2 regions of the Methylobacterium sp. CM6257 genome follow, and region 1 is predicted to be linked to the other one. Evidence: riboswitches for the same ligand, from Rfam matches in the RefSeq annotation. Region 1 holds a riboswitch; the other holds the start of a gene.
What was found. A riboswitch is a leader RNA that binds a small molecule or an ion and turns the genes downstream of it on or off. The one in region 1 is predicted to bind glycine.
Positions count from the first base shown of each region.

Region 2: it holds a riboswitch for glycine, as region 1 does, so the genes downstream of both, gcvT (glycine cleavage system aminomethyltransferase GcvT) here and ACYCO6_RS25380 (L,D-transpeptidase) in region 1, are expected to answer to the same signal.

Region 1 is NZ_CM137735.1:5,205,757-5,209,359, forward strand. Features, by position in the region: gene ACYCO6_RS25375 (trimeric intracellular cation channel family protein) at 92-721, opposite strand; gene ACYCO6_RS25380 (L,D-transpeptidase) at 750-1,484, opposite strand; glycine riboswitch at 1,808-1,897, opposite strand; gene ACYCO6_RS25385 (hypothetical protein) at 2,583-2,801, opposite strand; gene ACYCO6_RS25390 (hypothetical protein) at 2,801-3,247, opposite strand.
Region 2 is NZ_CM137735.1:4,396,740-4,400,342, reverse strand. Features, by position in the region: gene gcvP (aminomethyl-transferring glycine dehydrogenase) at 1-114, opposite strand, end outside; gene gcvH (glycine cleavage system protein GcvH) at 209-571, opposite strand; gene gcvT (glycine cleavage system aminomethyltransferase GcvT) at 586-1,731, opposite strand; glycine riboswitch at 1,880-1,980, opposite strand; partial or broken gene ACYCO6_RS21460 (IS256 family transposase) at 2,130-3,328, opposite strand.

The DNA of each region.
Region 1 (3,603 bases):
CCTTCGGATCGGACCGCGAGAGCAGTCCTTCGTTGAAGTCGGTTGTTATGGGGCGCTTCGAAGTCGGTTAGCCGCGGTGGATCTACCGTCATCAATGATAGGAGATGCCGGTGCGGCGGCGATATTGCGGAAGCGTCCAGCCGAAGTGGAGCGATGCGGCTCGCGCGAGCAGGGCGACGGCGAAGCCGATGCCTGTTGCGAGCTCGCGTGGAGCGCCGAGGACGTTCAGGGTCACGAAGGCCGCTGCGCCGGCCCCCGCGGCCGAGGCGTAGATCTCGCGACCGAGGATGACCGGGGGGTCACCGCCGAGGAGGTCCCGGAGCAGTCCCCCGAAGGTGGCCGTGACCACCCCCATGGCGATGGCCACGGAGGAGCTCGCCCCGGCGTGCAGGGCCTTCTCCGCCCCAGCCACCGCGAACAGCGCCAGTCCCAGTGCGTCGAGCCGCACCAGGTGCCGGTACCGGGATTGCGGGATGTGCGCGACGAAGAACACGGCGCACGAAACGAGCACGCAGGCGAGCAGGTACGCCGGCGTTTGTGTCCAGAAGACCGGCAGGCCGAGAAGGAGGTCCCGGAGCGTCCCACCCCCGACGCCCGTCACGGTGCCGAGGACGGCGAACCCCACGAAATCCATCTCCTTGCGGGCGGCCACGAGGGCGCCGGCGACCGCGAATACGGTCACGCCGAGCCAGTCCAGGGTCGCGGTCGCAGTCTCGAACATCAGCCTTCGTCCCGGCCACGTACGGCGGTCATTTGAAAAGAAGGACCTGGTTATCGGATCGGGGTTGGTCGTCCCATTCCTGCTGCACCATCACCTCCGGCATCGAGGATTTCACGACGACGGTCGTTCCGAGCGGGACCCGTCCGTAGAGGTCGTAGATGTCCTCGTTCAGAAGACGGATGCAGCCGGAGGAATCCGTTCCCCCCACTGTCCAGGGCTCGTTGGTGCCGTGGATGCGGTAGAGCGTGTCCTTGTCGCCCTGATAAAGGTACAGTGCGCGGCACCCGAGGGGGTTCTCAACGCCTGGCTCGACGTAGCGCGGGATGTTGGGCCGGCGCTTCAGCATGGCTTCCGTCGGGCGCCAGCCCGGCCACTTCGCCTTGCGCTTGACCACGGCGGTGCCCGACCAGGTGAACCCGGCTCTGCCCACCCCGATGCCGTAACGGATCGCCGTCCGGACCTCGCGCACAAGGTAGAGGAAACGCTCATGCGTATCGATGACGAGTGTACCTGCGCGCTCCGGGCCATCGTAGTCCACCAGTTGCTTCCGGAACTCCGGCGGGACGAGCGCGAGGTCGACCTTGAGGACGTTGAAGGGGTTGTCCGGGATCTCGCCGATGAACCAGGCATCGCGGTTCGACGTAGGATCGACGGGTGCGGGGGCTTTTGGCGGCTCGGGCTCGCTGTCCCAGAAGAAGGCCTGTGCGCGGCCCGGCGCGAGGACGGCGGCCGCCAGCAGGAGGCTTCGGCGTGTGGCCAACATCGGATGACTTCCAGCTTAGAGGATCGGGCGGACGTCCTGGCCCGCGCAGGACCGAGAGCGCCGCGCGGTCGATGCCGCGCGTGCGTCGTCGTTGCGGCCCATGGGATGAGCCGGTCGGTCGCGAAGAAGGAATTTGCGGTGAGCCCGTTGGCTTCCGGCAGGTCAGGCTATGGGGATGTCATCGCGCAGACCTCCGAGGTTGCTCCGCAGGCGCCATGCCTGCGAGCCCCCTCTGTCATCGGCCTGAGAGTATCGGCCCAACCTCGGGAGAGGTTGCGCCTTACACCATCGGCGGGAGCTGCCGCTCCGCTTTCCAGAGTGTTGAACGACGAGCGGTCTGGGTGCCTGAGAGTTTCCGGGGCGGTTGCTCCTTCGGCGGCCGGCTCAAGCCGGCTCTCTCCCGCGCGTCGATGACCTGTCGCTCCAACTAACACCAAACGGCGTAGCAAACCAGATAATTCGTTAGCTTACGATCTAAAATGTGCGTTGAGACACGCTGACGGCCCTGGACGACAGCCGTGAACGAACCGGATGCCTTTCTCGATAGCGTACCGTACGGCATCCTCGTCGGTCAGTTTGACGACGGCGGCGAGCGGCTTCGCTCTCGGCCAGGATTTTGGCGATCTCGCGCATGACGCGTTCCCAGAACTCCTTCGCGGAAGCGATCAAGTTGGTTCTCGACCTTGGCGGGACGGGCCTAGACGTAGACAGCCTTTCTCGGCGGTCTTGATGCTGCGTGGCGAGGGCGGCGTTCGCGGCCTGAGGCATCTTGAACATGCCGAGCATGTTCTTGCGGTCATGCCCTTCGTTGGCTGCCAGGGCCGCGGCGGCCTATCACTCGCGGGCAAGCGCTTGGGTGGCCTCGCGCTTGACCTGCCTCCTGCCAAGGGTCTGCAAGCACCAGAGGTCCCACCTGAGGCAATGTCGGCTTCAGAGATGGCGATGAAGGCCGTCGAACGACCGAGAAGGGCGCCAAGCTGAATGTCGGCTTTCAGGTGGCGGCACGATGACGGTTCCCCACCCTTCTCGGGCGTCACCGCGGCTAAGCTGATTGAGTTCAGACCCCAGCGTTCGCCGTGTCGGCGCCTCCTCCGCCGTCTATTCATCAGCCTCGTGCTCAGCCTGGAGGCGCTGCCGGCGGTCCTCCATGAGCGCGAGAGCGTGCCGGAACTCCGCGAGCAGCCCCTCGGCCTCGGCGGTGTCGTGCCCTTCGGCCTTCAGCCTCGCGACGAGACGGGCCTGATTGATGACGCGCTCCGTTCCCTCGGTGACGTGCCGGATCGCCAGTTCGAGATCAGTGGGCACTAGGGTGGTCATCACTGGTCCCCTCCGGAAAGCTCAAGCAGTGCGTCGTCAATCAGAGTATAACGCGATGCATGAGCTTCCGGTCGTCCAGACCGACCGCGGGAGCCGGAGAACGCGCCAGGACGTTCACGACCTGCTGACTGGCCCAGGTGCTCCTCGCCACAGGTGATGTGAAGCTGGCGGATGCCTCTGTCTACCGTCACCAGCCCCGGTTGGAGAAGCCGTTCACGGAAGCGGAGCTGGTGCGCAAACTGACCAAGCTCGTCAAGCCGCCCCGGCAGGCTCCATGAGCCGTCTTTGTGCGAATGGCCGATCGCAGCCAGCAGCGTCTGCTTCCGGGATATCGCCGCCGCCGGCTGAATGGCCGGGTTGGGCACAAAACGGCGCGTCTGCTTTTCGGAATTTGGCTCCTCACCGTAGTGACGGGCACCTACCTCACCGCTCTTATGCCGCGGCAAAGGCCAAGCTCAGAGTGCCTAGTTCCCCGATCAGGCGCCCTCCCCTATCGAAGCTTCGATGGCTTCTGACAGCCCTGCGGCTGAACGCGCCGAGCTGGAGAATGGCGATCACTGTGATCAGGGCTGCACCACACGAAGTACGGCAACCGCGCCCCTCTGCTCGCCCCGAATGATGACGATCGCCAGCGGGGAAAAACGGCTGTCAGCGGCCAAGTGGACAGGGAGCCGGGAAAGGCACACGGGGAACATGTCTCAATAGGTTCAACGCTCTACCTCAGCTTCCCAAGCTGAATGTCGTCGGTTCGATCCCGATCGCCCGCTCCAACTAACTCTCTGAATCTGCCGCGCTTTCTCGC
Region 2 (3,603 bases), 810 kb from region 1:
GAGGCTCGGCGCACCGACGCACCCCAGCATCTCGGCGATCTCGGCCACCGTTGGGCCGATATGGCGGCGGTTGGCGAAGTCGTAAGGGTCATAGTTGCTGGGGGCGATCGTCATGGGCGGATCACGGTCCAGGTGGGCGTCTGCGGATCGTCGCGCGGTCTTGTCTGTCGCGATCAGCCGGTCAAACGACTGGCCATTCGGCGCAGAGTTACTTGTCCAGGGCGCCGTAGGCTGCCTCGTCCAAGAGTGCGTCCAGCGCGGCCGGGTCCGCGAGGCGCATCCGATAGAGCCAGCCCGCGCCCTGCGGATCAGCGCCGACGCCGGCGGGATTGTTGACTGCCGCCTCGTTCACCTCCGTCACCTCGCCGTCCAGCGGCGCGAAGACGTCGGAGGCTGCCTTGACCGACTCGACCACCGCGGCCGGCTCGCCCTTGGTCAGCTGGGCCCCAACCTTCGGCAACGCGACGTAGACGAGTTCGCCAAGCATCTCGGCGGCGTGCGCGGTGATGCCGACCGTGGCGACGCCGTCCTCCAGCCGCAGCCACTCGTGATCCTCGGTAAATCTCAGCATGATGATCTCCCAGATCAGCCGCGTTTGTACCTGGCGGGGACGAAGGGAAGGGGTGCTACGGCCACCGGCAAGCGCTGGCCGCGCACCTCCGCGAAGACTCTGGTGCCGGGCTCGGTCAGCGCGGCAGGCAGGTAGCCCATCGCCACGGGCACGCCGAGGCTCGGGCCGAAGCCGCCCGAGGTGACGCGGCCGGCGGGGGCGGCAGCGCCGATCTCGGCGAAGAGGAGCGCCCCGGCGCGCACGGGCGCACGCCCCTCCGGGAGCAGGCCGACGCGGCGGCGCGCGGGTCCCTCGGCTATCTCGGCCAGGATGCGTGTATCGCCCGGGAAACCGCCAGCCCGGCTGCCGCCGCTACGCCGGGCGGGCGAGATCGCGAAGGTCAGAGCGGCCTCGACGGGGCTCGTGGTCGCGTCGATGTCGGTGCCGTGCAGGCAGAGGCCGGCCTCTAGGCGCAGGGAGTCGCGCGCGCCGAGGCCGATCGGCCGCACCGCGGGATCGGCGAGCAGCGCCTCCGCGACCGCTTCGGTCGCTGCGCGCGGCGTCGAGATCTCGAAGCCGTCCTCGCCCGTGTAGCCCGAACGGGTCACGAGGCAGGGTGCGCCCACGACCTCGATCCGGTGCGCGTCCATGAAACGCATGTCTTCGACCGCCGGGGCGAGCGCGGCGAGCACGGTTTCGGCAGCGGGACCCTGCAGGGCAAGGAGCCCCCGGCCCAAAACGTCGACGGCCACCTCGGAGGGCAGGCGCGCCCGCAGGTACGCGGCGTCCGCCCGCTTGTTGGCGGCGTTGACCACGAGAACGAGGCGATCGCCGAAATTGGCGATCATCAGGTCGTCGAGGCTGCCGCCGGCCGCGTCGGTGAAGAGCCCGTAGCACTGCCGGCCCGGCGCCAGCCCGACCACATCGGCCGGAACCATGGCTTCGAGAGAGCGTGCGGCCTCAGCCGGATCGTCAGAACTCAGGGCGATCTGGCCCATATGCGATATGTCGAACAGCCCGGCGGCGGCGCGCGTGTGCAGGTGCTCCTTCAGCACACCTCCCGGGTACTGGATGGGCATCGCGTAACCCGCGAACGACCCCATTCTCGCACCCAGGCGCAGGTGCAAATCATAGAGCGGCGTGCGTTCGAGGGGGGCGGTCTCGGCGACCGTTGCCGGCATCTGGACTCTCCGCGACGAGACCGCCGGACGCACCGCACGGGTGTGTCCGATTGCCCCCATCTGTCGCGCTTACCTGAGAGTTTCCCTCACGTCGCAGACGCGAGGTTTCTCCTTCGGTGGACACCGTGCGGTGCCTCTCTCCAGATCGTCCAACGATACGGTGATTGTGCCTGAGAGTTTCCGGGGGTGGTTGCTCCGTCGGCGCCATACCTGACTTGTGATCGGGCTGGGCTCTCCCGCATCGCCTTGAGGACGCGCTGAGATAAGCATATGGGGCCTCGCAGCACAACACGAAGCGATGAAGGCACCCGAATGGGTGTCTGGCACCTCGGGTCGTTTCCCCTGGCGTGGTGTAGCTTGCTGAGAGCCACCACGATCACCGGCTTGGGCCGGGAGGATCAGGCTGCCAGGGTGGGCAGGCTGACGAGGGGATCATCGCCGATCGGAGCGATGCTTTCCAGGGTGATGTAGCGCGAGCGCTGGACGGCCCACTCGTCGTTCTGTTCCAGCAGGATCGCGCCCACGAGGCGCGTGATGGCCGCCTCGTTGGGGAAGATGCCGACCACCTCGGTCCGGCGTTTGATCTCACCGTTCAGGCGTTCCAGCGGGTTCGTGGAGTGCAGCTTGACCCGATGCTGGATGGGGAAGCCCATGTAGGCCAGCACGTCCGGCTCGGCCTCGTCCATCAGCGCGGCGAGTTTGGGCACCTTGGGCCGGAGTTGATCGGCCACGCGCCGCCACTGGAGCCGGGCCGCCTCGGCGTCATCCTGGGCGAACGCCGTGGCGATGAAGGCGGAGACGACGCGCCGCCCGCTGCGCCCGGCATGGGCGAGCACGTTGCGCATGAAGTGGACACGGCAGCGCTGCCAGGTCGCGTTCATGATCTTGGCCACTGACGCCTTGATGCCCTCGTGCGCATCCGAGATGACCAGCTTCACGCCGCGCAGGCCCCGGCGCGCCAGCTTGCGGAGAAAGTCCGTCCAGAACGTCTCGGCTTCGGAGGGACCGACATCCATGCCCAGCACCTCACGCCGGCCGTCGCTGTTGACGCCCACCGCCACGATCACCGCCACCGAGACGATGCGTCCGTCCTGGCGCACCTTCACGTAGGTCGCATCGATCCAGAGGTAGGGCCACTCGCCCTCGAGCGGACGGTCGAGGAACGCGCCGACCCGCTCGTCGATCTCCTGGCAGAGCCGGCTGACTTGGCTCTTCGACACGCCCGTGCCACCCATGGCTTGGACCAAGTCGTCCACGGACCGGGTCGAGATACCCTGGATGTAGGCCTCCTGGATCACCGCCGTGAGCGCCTTTTCAGCCATCCGGCGCGGTTCCAAGAAAGCCGGGAAGTACGAGCCCTTACGCAGCTTGGGGATGCGCAGTTCGACTGTCCCAGCCCGCGTCTGCCAGTCCCGTCCCGGTAGCCGTTGCGCTGGACCAGCCGCTCGGCGCTCTTCTCGCCGTGGGCCGCGCCGGTCAGGCCGCCGACCTCCAACTCCATCAGGCGTTCGGCCGCAAAGCCGATCATCTCGCGCAGGAGATCTGTGTCGGCGCTCTTCTCCATCAGCCCACGCAGGGCCATCATCTCGTCGGTCATCGGGGGTCTCTCGGGTTTGAGGTTGGTGCCAGCAACCCGACCCTACCCGGCAACCGCCGATGACCACCCCGCGAGAGATCCCGCCTGCTACAGCGCTGGGAGGGGCGCGCAGGCGGGCTCTCCCGCTACCGGCGAGCTACACCACCACCCGGGACACGACCGCACCTCGCGAGACCCTCCCAGAAGCGAACGCCCAACTCAGGTCGTCCATTCGGTCTCGTCAAATCGCTCATGAACCGCTGTGCTTGATACCTTGCGCCGTCGTCTCGGCCGAG